Rubinisphaera margarita: one gene and its partner. The protein of the gene in region 1 interacts with the protein of each later gene in a pairwise test. Links are inferred from orthologs where the notes say so. Each region holds a gene or a part of one and is shown in the gene's direction. Other genes may lie near its edges.

The links.
Region 2: the proteins of L1A08_RS17780 (region 1) and dnaE interact in binary tests that used the Escherichia coli proteins (3 or more experiments, as listed by UniProt). The link is inferred for Rubinisphaera margarita from one-to-one orthologs.

The regions. Positions count from the first base shown.
Region 1 is NZ_JAKFGB010000018.1:3,574-13,584, forward strand. What follows is about bases 3,567-6,535. They hold L1A08_RS17780 (pyridoxal phosphate-dependent aminotransferase), read left to right. Parts: upstream 3,567-4,480; coding sequence 4,481-5,590; downstream 5,591-6,535. Other genes in these bases: L1A08_RS17775 (leucyl aminopeptidase), read left to right, coding at 3,567-4,124; L1A08_RS17785 (hypothetical protein), read right to left, coding at 5,857-6,535. Also shown: L1A08_RS17760 (PDZ domain-containing protein), read right to left, coding at 1-20; L1A08_RS17765 (M48 family metallopeptidase), read left to right, coding at 402-1,316; L1A08_RS17770 (sodium:calcium antiporter), read left to right, coding at 1,448-2,542; more of L1A08_RS17775, read left to right, coding at 2,643-3,566; more of L1A08_RS17785, read right to left, coding at 6,536-10,011. UniProt on the Escherichia coli protein: Shows aminotransferase activity with methionine and histidine as substrates, and to a lesser extent also with phenylalanine.
Region 2 is NZ_JAKFGB010000022.1:289,981-301,048, forward strand. What follows is about bases 3,361-7,386. They hold dnaE (DNA polymerase III subunit alpha), read left to right. Parts: upstream 3,361-3,673; coding sequence 3,674-7,186; downstream 7,187-7,386. Other genes in these bases: L1A08_RS22810 (hypothetical protein), read left to right, coding at 3,361-3,488. Also shown: L1A08_RS22410 (serine/threonine-protein kinase), read left to right, coding at 1-2,778; L1A08_RS22415 (hypothetical protein), read left to right, coding at 2,879-3,157; more of L1A08_RS22810, read left to right, coding at 3,357-3,360; L1A08_RS22425 (hypothetical protein), read left to right, coding at 9,752-10,480; L1A08_RS22430 (phosphatase domain-containing protein), read left to right, coding at 11,052-11,068. UniProt on the Escherichia coli protein: DNA polymerase III is a complex, multichain enzyme responsible for most of the replicative synthesis in bacteria. This DNA polymerase also exhibits 3' to 5' exonuclease activity. The alpha chain is the DNA polymerase catalytic subunit.

The DNA.
Region 1 (10,011 bases):
GCAGCATTGGAAAGCGTCATGGTTTCGTCCCTTTGTCTTATTGTTTTGAAGGTGGATTTCAGTGTTGTGTTGTTGAACTCCTGATGTATTACAGGGCGAAATCCAACGCGTTCACGGGACGGCCAATGGCCTTCAATCGGAAAGGATTTTGTAAATTGTGCAAAGCGACAGGCGGAAAGTCGGGGTTCCGCAGGGCGGGCCAGGAGCACGAAACACCGCAACCACTTACCGAAAAGCCACTTACGACTTCCCAACAGGCAGCCACTGATTGTAAGAGGCTGTCAAGAGGAATGTCTGAGTGAACTCCCGTTGAGTCGGTTCGGGGATCGCTGTTAATCTCCGCCCGTTTCATTCCCAGACTTTTTGCGCGCACCGACGCCCTCCCTGACGGAGATGCCGTGATGTTTTCATTCCGTATCCTTCTGGTCGTGCTGGTACTGGTCTCCGGACTGGTCGCCTTCGGCTGCCGCTCCACGCCCGTAAGCAACCGCAAGCAACTGGTCCTGATTCCAGAGCATCACGAGGTTCAACTCGGCATGCAGGCCTACGAAGAGATTCTGGCCGAAGAGAAGGTCTCGACGAATCAGCATTACATCGAGATGGTCAATCGGGTCGGGAAACGTATTGCCGAGGCTTCGGGCCACGATGAATACCTGTGGGAATTCCGGGTCATCGATTCCCCGACCGCGAATGCGTTCGCACTCCCCGGGGGCAAGGTCGCCATTTATGAGGGGATCCTGCCGATCTGCGAGAATGAAGCCGGTCTGGCCGTGGTGATGTCTCACGAAGTTGCGCACGCGATCGCCCGACATGGTGGCGAACGAATGACACAACAGGGCGCGGTCACAGCCGCAGGCAAAGTCATCGACTTCTATTCGAAGGATCGCGAGAAGAAGGAACAGGAACGCGTGCGGGCCATTTTCGGAGCCGCCTCTCAATATGGATACATTCTCCCCTACAGCCGGAAGCATGAAACGGAAGCGGACGAAATCGGCCTGATCCTGATGTCCCGAGCCGGCTACGATCCTCGCGAAGCCCCGCGATTCTGGAAACGGTTCGGACAACTGAACTCGGAGAAGCCCCCGGAATTCATGTCGACGCACCCGTCCGACGAGCGGCGAGCCGCCGATCTCGAGGCGATGCTGCCCGAAGCACTGGCGGAGTATGAACAGGCTCCCGAACAGTTCGCTCTGGGCAAGCCGATCTTCAGCACGGGAAACCTAGCCGGGAAACCACCCGCCGGGGACTCCAAGATCGTTCCTGCCGCTGCTCTGCAGGGTCCGGAAACGGATGATCCGTTCTTCTCTCAACCGTAATCTGCCCGTTCACCCCCGCTTCTCCACAGTTGAGGGGATACGCCACAGCGGATAGAGTTGACGCGTCGTGAGAACCGTGGACACGGTCCGTTCCGCGTTCGCTCCTCATCACGCTGGCTCGAAAGGTCGTCTTGGAACATCTCATTCCTCATCACTGGTTCGTCGAGGCCAATTCGATCCTGCTGCTGATCTACGCCATCGGCGGTCTGTACTTCCTGCGGATGGGAGCGGAGTGGCTGGTCGAAGGCGCCTCCGCTCTGGCCTATCGGATCGGGATGCCCGAAGTCGTTGTCGGTGCCACGATTGTCTCGCTGGGCACCACGACGCCGGAATGCGCCGTCTCGGTCCTGGCGGCCTGGAATGGCAACGCCGGTCTGGCGCTCGGCAATGCCATTGGCTCGGTAATCTGCGATTCCGCCCTGATTTTCGGCCTTGGCTGCATACTCGTTCGCCTGCCTGCCGACAAATACATTCTTTCCCGGCAGGGCTGGGTGCAGTTTGGTTCGGCGGCTCTGCTTTCGGCCATCTGTTACTTCATGTACTTTCGCGATGGCGACGCTGCCCGGATTACACGGCCCGTCGGAATCGGCCTGTTGGTTCTGCTGGGCGTCTATATGATCTTTTCCGTGAAATGGTCGCGGCGACATCCCATGGAAACCACCGCCCGTGTTTCCGAGAACATCGCCGAACATGTCGAACCCAATGAAGAGGTTCATGTCGCCGACGAACATGTGACGGAGAAAGGCGTGCCGGCCCTGATCGGCATGATGCTCGCCGGACTGGTGGTTGTCATTTTCTCCGGTCACTTCGCCATTGAATCGGTCTCCGAACTGGCTGTGCGCATCGGCATCCCGCAGCTCGTCATCGCCGCGACGCTGGTGGCACTCGGAACCTCGCTGCCGGAACTGGTGGTCGGATACACGGCCATTCGTCGCGGTCATCCCGAGCTGCTGGTGGGGAATGTGCTGGGAGCCGACATTCTGAACATTCTGTTCGTGACCGGGGCGGCTGCCGCTGCGGCTCCGCTGCCGATTGTCGAGGCGGGTGCCAAGCTGCCGGATATCTTTCTGAGACTGCATCTGCCTGCCATGATGCTGATCCTGGTTTACTTCCGCGCCTGTATTTTCCGGGCCACCCGCGTCGGCCATTTCAGCCGGTGGATGGGGATCCCGTTACTGATCATGTACGTCGGGTATACGGTGTCCCAGTTCGTTGTGAGTCTGTAAGACGGACTCCGACTCTTCCCGGGAGATCACCGCGGTGTTGCCGCCGACCCTGCCCGTCCCGCAGGAATAGAAACGATTCCAACAAGGAGAAACGATCGAGATGGAGATTCGCGCTGCTCAGGAGCTTTCGTCGGATGAGAAACTCGATGGTCTCGTGCTGTTCATCAGCAACGGGTCGACTTCCGCGGTCCCCCAGCAATTGGCCGAAGCGGTCGAACAGCTGTTGCCCCGCCTCCTCGAATCGGACGACATGCCGAAGAAGGCAGGTGAAACCCGCCTGCTCTATGGTCAGGCCGCTCCGCTGCCGGCTCGAGTTCTGCTCGTCGGCATGGGGAAAGCCGACGCCAGCGTCGACAACGAAGCCAGCCGTTTCAAAGCCTTCTGCACAGCCGCCCGGGCCCTCTGCGATAAAGCCGATCGAAATATTGCCTGGGTTCTCCCGGGCGTGGAAAACTCCCAGGTCGATCAGCAGCGTCAGCTCGAACTCGCCGCCGCGGCGATCGAAGTCGGCGTGCTCACACAGGGAGTTTACCAGCAGGAAAAGAAGAAGTTCCCGTACCAGTCTGTCCAGCTGCTCAACGCTGGCGACAACGCCGATCAGGCGGTCGCCAACGGACGAATTCTGGGACAGTCGATCAACATCACTCGCGACCTGATCAACCGCTGCGCAAGCGAAGTCACGCCGACCACTTTCGCCGATCGAGCCGCGTCCCTCGCCGGAGAAGTTGGACTGACCTGTCAGATCTTCGACGAAGCTCAGCTGCAGAAGGAAAAGATGGGATCGATGCTGGCGGTCGCAAAGGGGTCCGACCAGCCGCCGCGCATGGTGAAACTCGAATACAAGGGCGCCGGAGATGCCCCCTTCATCTCGCTGATCGGTAAAGGCGTGACCTACGACAGCGGCGGACTGTCTATCAAACCGAGCGACAGCATGAAGACGATGAAGTCGGACATGTCGGGAGCCGCCACCGTGCTCGGCATTATGCACGCGGTTGCCGCTCTGAAGCTGCCGATCAATGTTCGCGGTTACTGCGGCCTCGTCGAAAACATGATCAGCGGTCGTTCGTATCGCGTTGGTGATATCCTGACCGCCCGCAACGGCACGACCATCGAAGTCCTCAACACCGATGCCGAGGGGCGTCTCGTCCTGGCCGATGTTCTCAGCTATGCCGTCGATGATGGTTGCGAAAAGATGATCGACTTCGCCACGCTGACCGGCTCCTGCGTCGTCGCACTCGGCGAAGATTATTCGGGCCTCTTCACCAACTCCCAGGACTGGTGCGACGAACTCGTTCAGGCCGCCGAAACGACCGGGGAAAAGGTCTGGCAGTTGCCGATGTGCGACTCGTTCAACGATCAGCTCAAGTCCGACGTCGCCGACTGCCGCAACGTCGGTGCCCGCTGGGGCGGAGCGATCACCGCGGCCAAGTTCCTGGAAAAGTTCGTCAGCGAAACGCCGTGGATTCACTGCGACATCGCCGGCCCGGCCTTCCGCTCGGAAAGCAAACCGGAACGCGACGGCGGCGCCACTGGCGTTCTGCTGAGAACCGTCCTCGAACTCCTGAAAAAGCGAACCGCCTGACGTTGTCGACGGTCCTGATAAAGTTGTCGCGATTTGGCCACCGATTAATGTCAGGCCATTGATGTTCCTTCGCCCCCTCCAGAGGGAGCGGCTTGATATCTCTGCCAGGTGCAGAAGGGCGGATGAGGGGGCGATCAACCAGCGACGTTCTTTTCCAAAATGAACCCAGCGGCCTGTGAAGCATGCCACCCGCATTTCCCCCTCACCCTAGCCCTCTCCCCCAAGGGGGCGAGGGAACTGTTGATGACCTACACCTATGAACCATCCCAACCCGAAGCGTGAGCGAGGGCCTTCTCTCAGGTCCTCAATGACGTTACGGGTTATGAAGCCGAACTTTCCGATCAGGAACAACAGCGATGAGTGAGAACTGGATTTCTGACCGGATGCGGAATATCGATGCGTCCGGGATTCGCAAGGTCTTCGACCTCGCCGCGACGATGACCGACCCGATCAACCTCAGCATCGGGCAGCCGCATTTCGACACGCCCGAGCCGATCCGGGAGGCGTTTCATCAGGCCATTGAAAGCGGCCGGAACGCCTACAGTCAGACGCAGGGCATCAAGCCGCTGATCGACCGGATTCAGGCTGATGTCGATCGCGAATACGGACAGGACGACCGCAAGGCGTTCATCACCAGCGGCACCAGTGGCGGGCTGATGCTGGCCCTCTGCACGCTGGTCAACCCGGGTGACGAAGTGATCGTCTTCGATCCCTGGTTCGTAATGTACAAGCATCTGACGACCCTCGCCGGCGGCAAAGTCGTCCAGATCGATACCTATCCCGACTTCAAGATCGACATCGACAAAGTCGCCGCGGCGATCACCGACCGCACCAAGGTCATCCTCTTCAACAGCCCGAGCAACCCGACGGGAGCCGTCGCCAGCCCGGAAGAAGTGCAGGGACTGGCCGAACTGGCGATGAAACACGACATCGCCCTGATCAGCGACGAGATCTACCGCACCTTCTGTTACGACGACAACTTCTGCAGCCCGGTCGAATACAACCCGCAGACGATCGTCATCGACGGCTTCAGCAAATCGCACTCGATGACTGGTCACCGCGTCGGCATCTGCCACGGCCCGCAGCACATCGTGCAGCAGATGCTCAAACTGCAGCAGTTTACGTTTGTCTGCTCGCCGCATCCCGCTCAATGGGCCGCGCTGGCCGCCTGCGATGTCGACATGACAAACGAAGTCAACGACTACCGCGGCAAACGGGACTACATGCTCGACCAGCTGAAGGATTACGAGATCCACGGAGCCGGCGGAGCCTTCTATCTGTTCGTGAAAGCCCCCTGGGGGACCGGCACGGAATTCGTGAAAGAAGCGATTGCCCGCAACCTGCTCATCATTCCCGGCAATGTCTTCAGCAGCAAAGACACCCACTTCCGAGTTTCGTATGCCGCGACGGAACAAACGCTCGAACGCGGAGCCAAGGTGCTGAAAGACCTGCTCCACGCCCGTTGAGACGGGACTCCCTCGTCGCGGCTGAATTCAGCCATGTCGGCGGGGATACGCGAAGCCGTATCCCTGCAGCCTTAAGGTCAGATTGACGTTGAACAAGATGGTGGGTGGCCCGTCCGGCCCGGACGGGTGACGAAGTCACAAGAGGCCCCGCCATCGTCGAGGATTCTTCCTGTGACGAACGATTCCAGAACAAAGGACGCGGATGGCGCGTCCTCTTGTCGCTAACGCGACCCGCCCGTCGTGGCGGACGGGCCACTCTGCGTGTCTTACGTGACCACGGCCGATTCGGTCGGGGTTTCTTCCTTCGGTTTTCGGAAGGCGGCGATGCAGGCTCCGATGAGCAGGAGCATGGCCAGCCAGCCGGAGCCGCTGGGGAGGATGACGAACAGGGCGAGTCCCATCAGGATCAGCACGCCGCTGACCGGACGTCTGCGGGCGGCTGGGTCGGAAGCTCGGACGCTCACGATGACCAGGGCGACGATCAGTCCACTGCAGAGGACCAGCCAGCCCCAGCCGAGGAGCGTGCCGACCCGTTCAGATGACTGGACTCGAATCGTCAGTTGAGGATCACCGCCGACTTTGGAGAAGACGGTTGTCTGTCCATAGACGGGCAATGCGATCGGCAGAGACAGCCCGATCACCGCTTCGCCACGACTTGGAACCGCCTGCTCGGCAAGGCGTTCCATGCCGAACGCTCCTCCCATACCCATCTCCGGAGCCCTTTCATCGGTGATCTCCGGTACAACGGCGAAATCCGAAAATGAATAGGTAAGGCCGAGATCTTCAGTACGCGATTGCGGAACAGCGAAGCGTTTCAGCTGTTCCCGTTCGGACTTCGACTCTCCTGGAGCGGCCCCTTTCGAGACCCCGCTTCTCCGTCCCATACTCTGCTGATTCTGTTCGATCACAATCGAATTCTGGCGCACACTTTCCTCGAGCAGCATTCGACGGTTCAACTCCCGCTCCTGGAACTGCATCAGATCCTTGTTCTTCTTGTCGCTCACCGGTGGAGTGGCTTTCTCCAATTGGAAGTGCTGCGTGGAGAAGTTGACGGATCCATTCCGATCGAGGCCCGAGTTCACACCGCGATTCTGTTCGGCGAAACCGTTCGAGACCTGGATGTCCTGATTGCACCCGAGGACAAACAGACGCCCGAGCGATTGCGATTCCGCTCCGGAAACCGGTTCTCCCATGAGAGCCTGCTGATCGCCAAATTCGACCGGGGACGTCTCGGCTGCCTGAATCTGTTGCTGGATCGACTCGTTGACTTCGCCTTCCTGTGCGGCGTCCGCCAACCCTTTCTTGAGGCTTTCATAGTTACTGACCGCCAAGGCTCGCTGTTTATACGAGTACGCCTTGCTGCGGGCGATTTCGGCGAGTTCGGAAAGTTCCTGAAGGCGGTTGTAAACGCGGACATCGCTCACCGCCCGGCTCTCGGCGGTGCCCATGTTTGTGGCGGCTCCTTCGACGGCTGTCACAATGTAATCATCCGGCGTACTCACGCGCCAGACCGTATAGAGCACCGGCACGCCAAATTCCGACGACGTGTCCCGGGAAAGGATGTCCGGCCGCTTCAACTCCAGCGCCCGCCCCCACCACGCCGCACCGAGGCCGGCGTCGAGTGCTCCCTGAGTCACCAGTCGAACTTCATAGGCGAGATTCGCAGCCCCACCCGGCGGCAACGGAACGAGGTGAAGTTCCTGTCCTTCAACCGTTCGGCGGACGGCTCGAGCCGCCTGATTATTCACCAGCACCGAGAGAAGCTGCTCCCCTTCGGGAAGCATCACCGGGAGAAACTGGCGGCGACGATTTTTCACTGTATACGTCACCTGGGTCCGATAGGTGCCCGGTCGATCGATCACGGTTGTCAGCTCGGCGAAGAAGATTGTCGCGGCGGGTGACTCCTGCTCTTCGAGCGGCTTGAGTTCCCAACTGGGAACCACAGCCGGTGTCACGCGGATGATCTCCATCGCCCGTTGAACGAGGGAATCGGGAACCTGCAGAGGAAGTTCGTTTCGAGAAACAAGATAGGCGTCGTGCTGCGAGATGGGCTCCAGCGTCTGCTGACCGAGATTGACCAGAACGGCGTAGTTGCCTTGAATGTCGAGTTCCGGCGACTCCCCTTCCCCGTCGGCCGCACCCGCGATAAAGCGAATCAGCGGAGTGCGGACCGTTTGATCGGCGGGATAAGGCAGCGAAATGACCGCACTGGCGAAGAACGCGGAGCTTTGCGGCGTCCTTGTTTCAATGATCCACCGCGTCCGCTGGTCATCCACCTTTTCGGTGCGTATCTGTCGGATCCCATCGGATTCAAACTCGATTCGCTCCTGCATCCACGTCGGCCCGACGAAGGCAAAACGATCGGTGCCGGCTTTGGAGATCTTCCATTGCAACGAGATTCCATAATCGATTGAGACATCGGTGACCGCGATCACCGTGACCGAGCTGGCTTTCAGTTGCGCATCCTCCCGGGTCAGACGAATCGTCACCGGAGTGGAGTCGACGCGTGACTGAAAGAAGCCGATCCGCAACGGAAACTGTGCCACCGACCGCATGACATCCGGCAGCTTCTCGGCAGCCAGCGTCTGCGCGGAACCGGCGTCGGTCACGATGACGCCAAACGCCGCCGACGCCCCCACGCCGAGATACTCGCGGGAGGTGGTTGCTCCGCTCATCCGCAATCCCTGCAGTTCCAGCTGACTCGTCTCGTTCAACTCCTGTTGAATGAATCCGCGAACGGCGACGCGAATCTTGCCCTGCTGCGGACTTGAGAAAAGTACGGTCAATGTTTCAGACTCATTCGGACCGGCAGCCGTGTGGAACCAGTCCTGAATCGCCTGTCCCTGCACCTCGACAACCTGCATTCCGGCTGGCAGGGCGACATCGATCGACAAGCGTGGCTCCCCTTTCAGCACGGCATCCAGAACCGTGGCCACCTGTGTTTTATGAGGCTGCAGATCGAGCAGCGTGTAATGGGTGACATCGGCCTGCGTCGGTTCCCGGCGGATCTCGAGAGTGATCTCCTGAGGGCGTCCAGAGAAACGATAGACACGTTCGATCGTGGAAATCGTCCGGAGATTATCGATCGGCTTGAACTGCTCCACGCCCAGCTGTCGCACACCCTGGGTCGACGAGACGACAACATCGAGCAACGGTTCCCAGCCGACCGCCCAGGTTCCGATTTCTCTCGTCACCCCCTGAGGGATGACATCGGGACAGACAAACTGTTGACGCTCAGTCGACACGCTCAACGGAGCGAACAGCGACATGGCGATTGTCGTGCTGTCTTCGACCGAACGCTTGAGCAAAACCCGCAGTCGGCCGTCGGCCTGTTTCTGCCAGCCGGCGAGATCCTGACCCGAAAGCGATTTCAAAGCGACCGAAGCAGGCAGTTCAAAAAGAACTTCGGAGAAGCTCCCCTGGGCGATCTGAAACTTGAAGGCATACCGCAGTTCTACCCCGACTTCTCGCACCAGAACCTGTCGCGTCGATTCGCTCGAAAGGAACTGCAGTTGAGCGGAAGAAACCTTCGGCTGCCAGGAAAGGCGATACTCGCCCCCTTCCGCAACGGCGAACTCGGCGTAAGTGGTACCGTCCCGTTCCACGAGTTCGTACGGCACTTCCCCGTCGTTGACCCGCAGTTGCACATCGGCAGCCGGTAAGGCAAAGGACATTGACCCCGCAGCGACCGGGTCCAGCCTGACACTGAACTGACCCGCGCTGCCGATCGCGCTGGCGGGGATCAGGAAGTTGACGTCGACAAGGTGCAGTCCTTTGCTGCCGACGAGCACATTCGTGCTGACGCCCGCGTCCGTGGAAGCAGTCACCGGTTTGCCGTTCACTTCGATCGACTGCAGCAACAGCGGTGCGATCGGAAGCGGCACGAGTTGCGGCTGATCACGATAGCTGCGCACAACATAGCGGGCCTGCATGGAAACGGCCTGACGGGATGCGGGCTCTCCGTCTCCCGGGGGTTGAACACGAACCACGTACGAGGCTTCGCTGACCTGATGATCCAACGGAGCCGGTTCGGCGAAATCGTCTGTATGAGTCGCCCGCCACAGATCCAGATAGTGATCCTTCGGCACGAACACACGCTGAGCCGCCAGAGGCGAAGTCCCCTGAGCGTACGGAAAGACGAGCGGAATCTTCTCAGCCTGAACCGAATCTGCTTTCGGAACGGCGAGTTGAGCGGCTGGCACTTTGTCTTCGGCGTAGCTGCCCGAACAGAACAGCAACAGTCCGAGTCCGGCAGCGGCGGAAGCAGGACTGAGTTTCGCGAAGAACCGCCCACACGTCCGACATCCCCGGGCGATCAGCAGCACCGTGGTCCGGAGCATCCAACCGAACAACCCGATCCAGGTTCCGATCAATACCCCCTCCAGCACCGGGTCAAATAGCCGCGGCGTGACTCCGATGAG
Region 2 (11,068 bases), on another replicon or contig:
GCGCCGGGCATCGCGGAACTCCAACCATGGTTTCCCCAGTACGAGTTGCTGGAACTGCTCGGCAAGGGAGGAATGGGAGCGGTCTACAAAGCGCGGCAGAAAACGCTCGATCGGCTCGTCGCAATCAAAATTATCAATCCGACCGCCGCAGAGGATGCGGCTTTCGCGGAACGCTTTCTTCGTGAAGCCCGATCGCTGGCGATGATGAGTCATCCGAACATCGTCACGGTGCACGACTTTGGTCGCACTGAGTCGAAGGCTGACTCTCCGCTTTTCTATATTGTCATCGAGTATGTCGACGGCTTGAATCTCCGAGAGTTGATGCGGGCCGGTGAAGTCTCCACCGCACAGGCCCTGAAGATCGTCCTGGCCATTTGTGATGCGCTGCAATACGCCCACGATCACGGCGTCGTACATCGGGACATCAAGCCCGAGAACATCCTCGTCGATCGTCACGGACGGGTGAAGATCGCCGACTTTGGTCTCGCCAAGCTGACCGGCATCACGAAGCAGAACATCACGCTCACCGGCGCCTACGAAGCGATGGGCACCCTGCATTACATGGCTCCGGAACAATTCGAGCGACCTCTGGAAGTCGACCATCGAGCCGACATTTATGCTCTCGGCGTCACGCTATACGAATTGCTGACGGGCGAACTGCCAGTCGGTCGATTCGCCACACCTTCTCAACGCGTGCATGTCGACATTCGATTTGATGAAGTGGTCCTCAAAGCCCTGGAACGGGAACCTGACCGACGGTATCAGAACGCCAGTGACGTGAAGACGGCCGTGGAGTCGATCTCGAAATCGCAAAGCTTATTGGTATCGTCGCCATCCGAGGAGACCGAGAACGCCAGGGAGGTCGAATCCGGGCGCGACGTGGCGATCTTTCTGATTGCGTCGGTGAGCCTCTATTTTTATGCCCGTGCGACGGAGAATCTGCAGCTCTGGTATCCGCTGTTTCCCCTGGCCAGTGCCCTGTTGATCGGCACACTTCAGTGGACTCGACAATTTCGCAAGAGATTCCGTGCGAGATCGCTCAGCACAGGACTGCTGGGAATGATGATTGGCGTATTCGCCGCCGAGGACATCGCCCGTTTTCTCGCGGCCAACCTCATGAGCGCCGATCGAGCCACAGGCAGCGATGTTGTGTTTGTCCGCGCCTCGTTCCTGATTCTCGCCGGGTGGATTCTGACTGAGCTGGTCAGCGTTTCGAGATTCTCGATGGCCGCGTTGGTGAAACCGAAGGACGGCCTGGAAAACTCTTTTCCAGTTCCATTCACTCGAAGTCGATTCACCTCGCTGTGGATGCAGCAGCCGAAATCCATTCGCGTCCTCTGGCACCTCTTGCTCGCCGTCGGGTACATCGTCTGTCTGGCGACGTTCTTCAGTTTTCACGGCAGCCGTACGTCATCGCTCCATGAGTTCCAGATCGGCAATCCCGCTCCCTGGTTGACTCACGAAGTCACGCCGGATCGCTTTCACTGGTCCCTGCACCTGGGGTCCTCCGCGCTGGTGGGACTGCTGGGCTGGCTGTTTCTCTCTCTGGAGCACTGGCTCACGGGTGTGGAAGGAGAGAAACAGTATTCGATGCACTGGAATACGGTCGCCTGTGGCTTTTTGCTGACAGGATCAAGCGGCCTGGGCCTGCTCTCATTGAAGTTGCACTGGTCGGTGCTCAGTCCGGAACAGACGGGTCAACTTCCGTCCGGTTTCGTCTCACTGCTTTCGCTCGTCATTGCCGGGGTCGCCCTGATGGTCTGGGGATTGAGAGCGATTCAGGCGGAAGGAAAAGCCTCCGACCCGGCCGAGGGAACTCCGACGTCGAGCGAGCCCGTCGACGGTCCGTTTCCTCCGGGCATGGGACCGCGGTATCTGGCCATTGCTCTCGGGGGACTGATTTCGGCGGCCGTTTGCCTCGCAGGAATCGGATTGCTACTCGCCGGGTTCCTCACTGATCCTGCGTCCGATGCTCGCTGGGCCTGGTTCGGTGCGGGAGGAGGAACACTCATCGGCGGACTCGGCGGAGCGATCGGCGTATGGCGAACACATCGACTTGTCGGGGGCGGCCGTGATCCCATGAATGACAGCGAATGGAACGCGCTCGATTCGATCTTTCTCCTCGTCTTGCAGCTCAGTGGGGCAGCCGTGCTTGGTGGAGGACTTTTCTGGCGCGAACTTGGTTATGGGGCGGCTCTCACGACAGTTCTCCTGGGAACTATACTCGGGTTGAACACCGGCGGCTTCAGTGTGTGGCGCTGGTCGGTGCGATCGTCAAAACAGAAGGGGCAGAGCGGAGATCGACTCGATCCCCAACTGGTGATGATCGCAGCCGGCATGCTGCTCGGAGCCGTGCTCGCTGCCGGCGGTCTGACTCTGCTCGTCATCGGCAGTCTCTGGCAGCCCGGCGGCGAAAAGATGATCGGCGCCTGGATGGGGAGTGGCTTCGGGTGCTTCTTCGGTGGCATGGGGGCCTTCATCGGCTGCTGGAATTCGTACCGCCACCGCGAAGGGGCAATCGATCTCTGGGAGGCACCTCATCGCACATGGTTCGACATGCTCATGGCCATCGATGCGGCCCTCGGTCTGGGAACCTTGATCGCGGCTCTCGCACTGCCGACAACCTGGAGTCTGGAATTTCGCTGGTCCCTCGGACTGATCGGCGTGATCCTCCTCTTCCAGAGCAGCCTCTTTGGCCTGATGCGGGGGCTCGGCTATCGCAGCGCCATGCAAACGCTGGACGAACTTCACCCCGACCGGCCGATCGAATCGCAATGACGGTTTCAGATCATCGCGACTGCGAGAAGGAAGGCTGGATCGATCACAGTTGCAAATTTTTGCTGGTGCCATCAATCACCGCGGTATTAGAATCGAGGGCATGATTCAGCTCACCCAGGAACAACGCGATGCCCTCAGCCGGAGCCACGACCGAATCGAATTCGAAGATCCGATCACGAAGAAGGTCTACGTGCTGGCCGAACGCGACCTCTGGTTAAGATCCCCGGCTCCCTTAGCTGAGAACGCCGACCTGGTGACGATTCAGAGAGAGATTCGCGAATTGGAAGCCGGCGAAGGGATGGGCTTCGACGAGTTACGAAAAGAGCTCTATACAGAGATGCGAGAAGAGTTCGGACTCCCCCTCCCGGAGATCGAATGAGTTTTCGTTTGATCATTCTCCCCAGGGCCCGAGCGGAAATGTTCGCTACGTCTCGATGGTGGGCAGAGAATCGCGATCGCGCTCAGGCTGCTGCCTGGATCGATGGATTTTTCAGGAAACTCCAGCCCCTCGGCACGAGGATCCTCTTTCCTACCCGCTCGCGGACGAAAGTGACCCGTTCCGCGATGAAATCCGCCAGTTGAATTACGGGCTTCCGGGCAAGCCGACCCATCGCACCCTGTTCACGGTTGTTTCCCCCGACAAGGTTGTCGTGCTCACTATTCGCCATCTGGCTCAAGGCCCGATCGATCCCCGTGACGTCAATCCCTGACATGCGACTCCGGCATGCAACTTCTGTTCTGGCAACACGTTCAGTCTCCCGCCCCTTAACTCTACGGCCCCCATTGGAACTCGCTCCGCTCCGCGGGTAGAATGGCGTCGTGGAACGAATTCACACGTGCCGCGACCAGCTGTCGCCGCGTTTTTGATGGACCTTTCTGCCCGTCGAGGATGACCATGATCACGGAGGCGACCTCCCCGCAGCGTCCGTTTGCTCACCTGCACTGCCACAGCCATTACAGCCTGCTTGATGGAGCCAACCGCATTCCCGCCATGATCGAAAAGGTCAAGGCGAACAACATGAATGCGCTGGCCATCACCGATCACGGCAACCTGTTCGGCGCTCTGGAGTTTTACCAGAAATGCAAAGCGGCTGACGTCAATCCGATCATCGGTTACGAGGCCTACATCGCGCCCGGAAAGCGGACCGACCGCAGCGCGAGCCGCATGAAGGAAGCCAGCTTCCACCTGACCCTGCTGGCCCAGAACAAAACCGGCTTTCAAAACCTGATCAAGATGGCCTCTTCGGCCTATCTGGAAGGGTTCTACTACAAGCCGCGAATCGACAAGGACCTGCTCGAAGCCCACAGCGAGGGGATCATCTGTCTGTCCGGCTGCGCGTCGAGCGAACTGTCGCACTACCTGCTCAGTGAAAATCACAAAGAAGCCGAGCAATTGCTCCGCTGGTACGAAAAGACCTTCGGCGACAGGCTCTATCTCGAGATTCAGGATTCCGGCGTGCAGATCCAGAAGGACTGCATGGAGCGGACGATTGAACTGGCCGACCGGTTCGGATTTCCTCTCGTCGCCACCAACGACGCCCACTATCTCAATCAGGAAGACGCCGGCTCCCACGAAGTTCTGCTCTGCGTGAATACCCGCACGACCATGCAGAACGAAAAGCGGATGAAGCTCGACAGTTGCGAGTTTCATCTCCGCACGCCAGAGGAAATGTACAACGCCTTTCCGCACTGCCCCGATGCCGTCGGCCGCAGCCAGGAAATCGCCGATCGCTGCGACATCGATCTCGATCTCACCGCGCGCCACTATCCAGTATTCCAGCCGCCCGAAGGCAAGACCGACGTCACCTTTCTTCGCGAGCTCTGCGAGAAGGGCCTCCAGTGGCGTTACGGGGATCAGCCGGCTCAGGTTTATTATGACCGGCTCGAGATCGAACTTGGCGTCATCGAGAAGATGGGCTACAGCAGCTACTTCCTCATCGTCTGGGACTTCGCCCGCTTCGCCCGCGAGAAGGGCATCCCCTGCACCGCCCGTGGTTCGGCCTGCGGAGCTCTGGTCGCCTATCTACTCGGACTCGGCGATGTCTGTCCGATTCAGTACGACCTGCTCTTCGAACGATTCCTCGACCCGAGTCGCTCCGAAGCGCCCGATATCGATATCGACTTCTGCCGCGATCGCCGGCAGTGGGTCATCGATTACGTGAAGGAGAAGTACGGCGAGGAGAGTGTCGCCCAGATCGGCACTTTCGGAACGCTCAAGGCCAAAGCCGCTCTCCGCGATGTCGGCCGCGCCCTGGATGTCCCGCTGCATCGGGTCAACGAAATCGCCAAGATGGTGCCCGAACAGCTCGGCATCAAACTCAAAGACGCCATCGAATCGACCGCGGAACTCAGAGAGCAGTACGACTCCGATCCACAGATCAAGGAGATGCTCGACTTCGCCATGGCGCTGGAAGGGCTCGCCCGGAACGTCGGGACGCACGCCGCCGGCGTGGTGATTGGCGACCGCCCGCTCGATGAATACATCCCTCTGCAGCGGATCACCGGCAAGACCGACATCATCACGCAGTGGACCGACGTCGAAACCGCCGGCCTGCTCAAGATGGACTTCCTCGGCCTGCGAAACCTGTCGATTCTCGACAAAGCCGTGCAGAACGTCCGCGAGAACTATCCAGATTTCAACATGCGGCCCATCGACTTCCCGCTCGATGACCAGAAGACCTTCGCCCTGCTCCAGCGCGGCGAAACCAAGGGGATCTTCCAGCTCGAATCGGGCGGCATGCGGGACCTGCTGACCAAGATGAAGCCGGACAAATTCGCCGACATCATCGCCACCTCTGCCCTTTATCGCCCCGGTCCCCTGGAAGGGGGGATGGTGATGACCTATGTCGAGGTGAAACACGGGCGGCAACCGGTGCCGAAGGTTCACCCGCTGGTCGACGAAGTGCTCGCCGAGACCTACGGCGTCATGGTCTACCAGGAACAGGTCATGCGGATTCTCAACCGCGTCGGGGGCATCGAGCTTTCTGCCGCGTACCGCTGTATTAAGGCGATCAGTAAGAAGAAGCTCGAAATCATCGCGGTGAACAAGGAGAAGTTCATCGAGGGTGCCCAGGAAAAGGAGATGTCCAAGGACAAGGCCGAGGAACTCTGGGGGCTCATTGAGAAATTCGCCGGGTACGGCTTCAATAAGTCGCACAGCACCGCGTACGGGGCCATCGCCTATCAGACCGCTTACCTGAAAGCCCACTTCCCCAAGGAGTTCATGGCGGCTCTGCTTTCCTGCGGCATGGAGAGTTCCGAGCGGATGGCGGAACATACCGACGACTGCCGCCGCATGAAGATCGACATCGTCCCGCCCGATCTCAACATGTCCGACGTCGAATTCAAAGTCGTCGGCGACAAGGTCGCCTTCGGGCTCGGAGCCATCAAAGGGGTCGGCGAAGGGGCGGTCTCCGAAATCGTCGCGGAGCGCGAAGCCAACGGCAAGTTCACCAACATCTTTGACCTCTGTGAACGCGTCGACCCCAAGGCGCTCACCAAGAGCGTGCTCGAAATCCTGATCAAAGCCGGCGCTCTCGACAGCTTCGGCCCCAACCGGGAACAGCACATGCTCGCCATGGAAACCGCCGTTCAGATGGCGGCTCGCAAGCACCGCGATAAAGCCCGCGGTCAGAAGAGTCTTTTCGGAGGAGCAGCCAGTGCCGAAGTCGCTGAGTCCGTCGCCGGCGTCGTGCCCGATGCTCCCGACTGGACGCACGCGCAGAAGCTCGCCTACGAAAAAGAGATCTTCGGCTTCTATCTCACGTCGCATCCGTTGACCGAATTCGCCGACGAGATTACGCCGCTCGTGTCACACACGACGAAGGAGCTCGGCGAGATTGAGGACTCGATGGAAGTCCTGGTCGGCGGGATGATTTCGTCGATCAAGAAAGCGACGACCCGCAATCCGTCCCGCAACGGCAACAGCAAGTACGTGAACTTCGACCTGGAAGATGCGAACGGCGTCGTCCGCTGCATCATGTGGCCCGACGATTACTCCCGCTATCAGGAAATGGTCGTCGCCGACGAAATCTGCATCATCGCCGGCCGCGTCGACCGCCGCGGCCGCGAGCCGAACCTGATCGTCAACAAACTCATGACGATCGAATCGGCCCAGAAGCAGATGACGCAGCACCTGGCGCTGAAGTTCCAGCACGGCTTCCACACCGAAAACGACATGAAACAGGTCCGCCGCATCCTCGACCACCACCCCGGCAACACCAACGTCGTCATCGTCGTCGAAGCCCCCGACGAATCCAACCCCGACTTCCTCACCCGCACCACACTGGGCTCGCCAACACTCTCGGTGACGGTCTCAACCAGGTTGCGCGAAGAACTGAACCAGGTGCTGGGCGAATCGTTTTATCGAGTGCATGTGTCGGCCCCGAAGAAGAAACGGGACGGGTAATAAGGTAACCACCAAACGGGAGTTCGAAGGCGGTAGGCCAGGCACCGCTTGAACTAATCGTCCCTCTCGGCAACAGAACGCAAGATGGTTCACCCCACAGATCCCACTGAAGTACTCCACGCGTTCTTCGCGGCGATGTATGATTGGGAGAGTCAAACGTCCCGCCTCTGTGACATCCGTATCGATTTTCTCCGAAACAATTCTCCTGCCCCCGGAACATCTCCTCATGCCGACTGGAAGGCATGGATGCTACGATACCGCGAGATTTTCGATGACTATTGCATTCCACCCGCGAAAGCGAGAGATCCGTTCCTTAATACGCCTTCATCCTATGCGCCAACCTCAGCGGCCCTATCTCGAGTTGAGGAGGTTAGTCCGACAAAGAGAGTGTTCTTCTTCGACAGTCTCCACGGCATCTTTTTCAACATGGCATTCGAACTGATTTTGACAAGCGGAGGCGAATGGAAGATTTCGAATAGATTTCGAGTCAATCGCCGGGGAGAATTAACGCCTGAAAGCATCTGACTAAGGCGCCGGGTGCCAATGGGCACGTGCCTGGCATTAGTCCGCAGGTCAGGCCCCGCCGGGTGCCACTGGCTCCGCCAGTGAAATTTCAAATGGAGGGCTGCCCCAACAAGCGCACTGGCAAAGCCAGTGGCACCCAGCGAAAGGAAGCTCAAAGCCCGTAGGTCAGGCACCGCCTGACGCGGTTGCTTCGAGCAACGTCCACTTCTCGTCAGGCAGGGCCTGACCTACTTAACTGGCGCAACGCATGCATTTCCTCAAAAGAGCGCAAAGCTAAAAGGGGTTTAATATCGGGTCAGAGGAACGATGGCTGACTGAGATCGCCTCGTTGTCACTTCGTTAGGAAGTCGCGTATGATTGAGTTTCCATTTGAACACAACAAGAGTTATGTCGACGAGATCTTTCGGTTCCTTGCCAGCCCGGGAGGATTTCAGGAGGGGGCATTTTCGGAAAAGCTTCCGACAGTGGGAGTTACTGTCATCAGTGGCTCGCGATGGCTTGCCAATTGTTCTGGATTTGAGATCTACCAAGATCCGGACGCGAAATGCGCAAGAATTGAGGAACTCTCTTGGTCTGACATCATGAAAGAAGACGATCATTTACAATTGGCGTTCGCGAGAGAGAATCGTGACTTAAGTTTGAGCATCAGTAGTTGGTTGTCTGGCGTCCTTCCCGTTTTGTATAATGATATTGATCGCAAATTTGGGGACAACCTTCCCCGGTTCATTATAGATGACATCTCGGGATTTATGTATTCCTGTGTCATTTTCCGGTCGGCGGTTGGGAACTCGCCATGCATAAACAACCTTATGTTTCAGTGTTATCTTGCGAATGGTTATCCATGTGGATGGTCAGGCGCATATCCTGATGGGCAAATGGTTGTGTACTCTGCGACTCCCTAGGCCAGGCACCGCCTGACGCGTTTGCTTCGAGAAACGTCCACTTCTCGTCAGGCAATGCCTGACCTACTCCACTGCGACGATTTCTTCGGATGGTCCCACCTATTAAATGAATAAGCATGAATAGCAGAAATGTACACCTAGACGCCTGGTCGGTTCCGCCCGTAATGTTAACTTCTTCGTATGTCACCTCTATACACAAGGCGAGGGAGGGGATGGCGAGGCAGGATACTGTTCGATGCAGAGGGCTGAAGGTTTGCAGTGTCGATGCTGGTTCCGATTTTCTCGTATTGCACTTGGGGGATAACAACGTATTACGGATCTTTTGCGATAGTGCGTGGGTGGGATGGGAGATTGTTGAAGCGGTAGATCACGTTGGCTTTCAGGATGCGGCTGTATGGGATTTAGAGTACGAACTCCTAGGGGAAGTTAGGAGACGTCCATTTCAAAGGAAAATGCTGGTAGATCGGTTGCAGGGCCGAACTCTTAGGATGTTAACTGTGCTGGGGAAGTGCCTGTTCGTGGCTTTTGACCAGTTTCAATATATGTTTGAATCTCGTTTATGTTTGTCGGACAACAGGCATGTCCTGTTGTACAACGAAGAAAATGAATGAGTATCCCAGCGTTCGTGTGCCATGCTGTGTGTCACAACATTCCGACGTGTTTTGTCCGAGTTCTCCGGCCCGTGAAGCGAACCGCGATTTGATTTGCTGGCAAGGAAGATCGGCGCCTCGATTCATTAGCCACTTCCCGCATCTTCCCGGATTCATGCAAGCAGGGCAGGCATGGCCGGGCGGTGCCTGACCTACTTTTCCGAGACAGACGTTGCTGGCGTAAGCAGACCGATTCGCCATCGCAGCTCACCGTAGTTCCTGCCCGCCTTTTCTTTCTCCAGCAGTCCCTGAAAGACGAATCGCCGGGTGCCACTGGCTCCGCTAGTGAAATTTCAAATGGAGGCCTGCCCCAACGAGGGCACTGGCAAAGCCAGTGGCACCCAGCGAAAGGAAGCTCAAAGCCCGTAGGTCAGGCACCGCCTGACCTACGGTTGCTTCGAAGAATCTCCACTTCTCGTCAGGCAGTGCCGGCAGTGCCTGACCTACTTAACTTAGTTCTTATCATTGCCAATTAAACCGAGAGTCCGATGCCCGAAGATTTTTTGACCGCTCCGGAATTCCTCAAGCCTTTTCCAGATCCTGAGAATGTATTCCTGCGAGACGTGGAGCAGCATCATCGATATCTCTTACCTCTGGCAACACTGGATCTCTCAGCAGTCTCACCATACCTCGAAGGTACGATTCATTTCATTCAGCCAGTTGAACCTTATAACGGCGTTGTTGGAGAGAGTGGAGAAGAATACTTCAATCATTTCTGTCGGCCGAACTGGGTCGGATTTCAGTACGTCGAGGGGAAATGCGAGCTGCTCTGTGATTTCAAGTTTTTTGAAATGGCACAACTCGAATCCACGACTTCGCGCTCGCCGCGGGAGCAGAAAGCATTCGAGCAATTGCAGGACCACTACAACGGGATCCATTCCGAATACCGTAATTCAAAGGATCGCTTCCGATCCTATGGGGCTCTGTATCATCCCAGCCTGAATCCACCATTTGAACGTTCGGAACGTTTGGAGCTGTTGACACTTCTGGGTGGGGAGAGTGAATCCTTTAGCTGCAATTGGGCGGCTCTTGAGGACATGCCTCTGGTTCGCCATTCCCCCGAACACTCGGTTCCGATTCTACCCGATGGTCGCGAGTTCATCTTCATAGGAGAGTTGAGCACAATGCACTATATTTGGGACGCCCCAGACTGCCAACTGCTGCTTTTCTACGACTCGCTCACTCGCATTGCATTGACGACCTTTGACTGGAGTTGACTCGATCACTCATTGCTGGGGAACGGCTTTCCCCGGCTAAATCGGGCAGGCTCCCGCCTGCCTTCCCCGAACTCCAGAGTCTAGGATGGTGAAAAGGCTAAACACCGTATCTCGCTCCGCCGGGTGCCACTGGCATTCCCCCCGCTTTTCGTCCAAGTTTGTGCGCCCCTGATAGTTCGACGTCCACTGGCAGAGCCAGTGGCACACGAAGGATGGCATTTGTGGATGTTTCGGGGTGGCACTGGCTTTGCCAGTGCTCGTTGATCAATTGAAGGCTGTGATCCGAGATCCGCAGGGGGCGCGGCGAGAGCCTGTCAACATCCGCGCACCAGAGTTAGAATCGCGTGAGATCCCCTAATGAGGAGAACTCACCCTGCATCGCGATCTCCTCTACGGAACCCTGTTCTCGCTGCTCGCGATCGGAACCGCTTTCCTGGCTTCGCGGGGTGGGTGGTACGTCGTCCTTGTATGGCCTGCGATTTCTTTCAGCACCGTGGCCGTCGCCTATCTGAGCGGCAACGCAGCTGTGTTCGGGAAACGAAGCGACGGATCGCGGCACTGGGCGTCGACCATGCTTCTCTTGCCCTA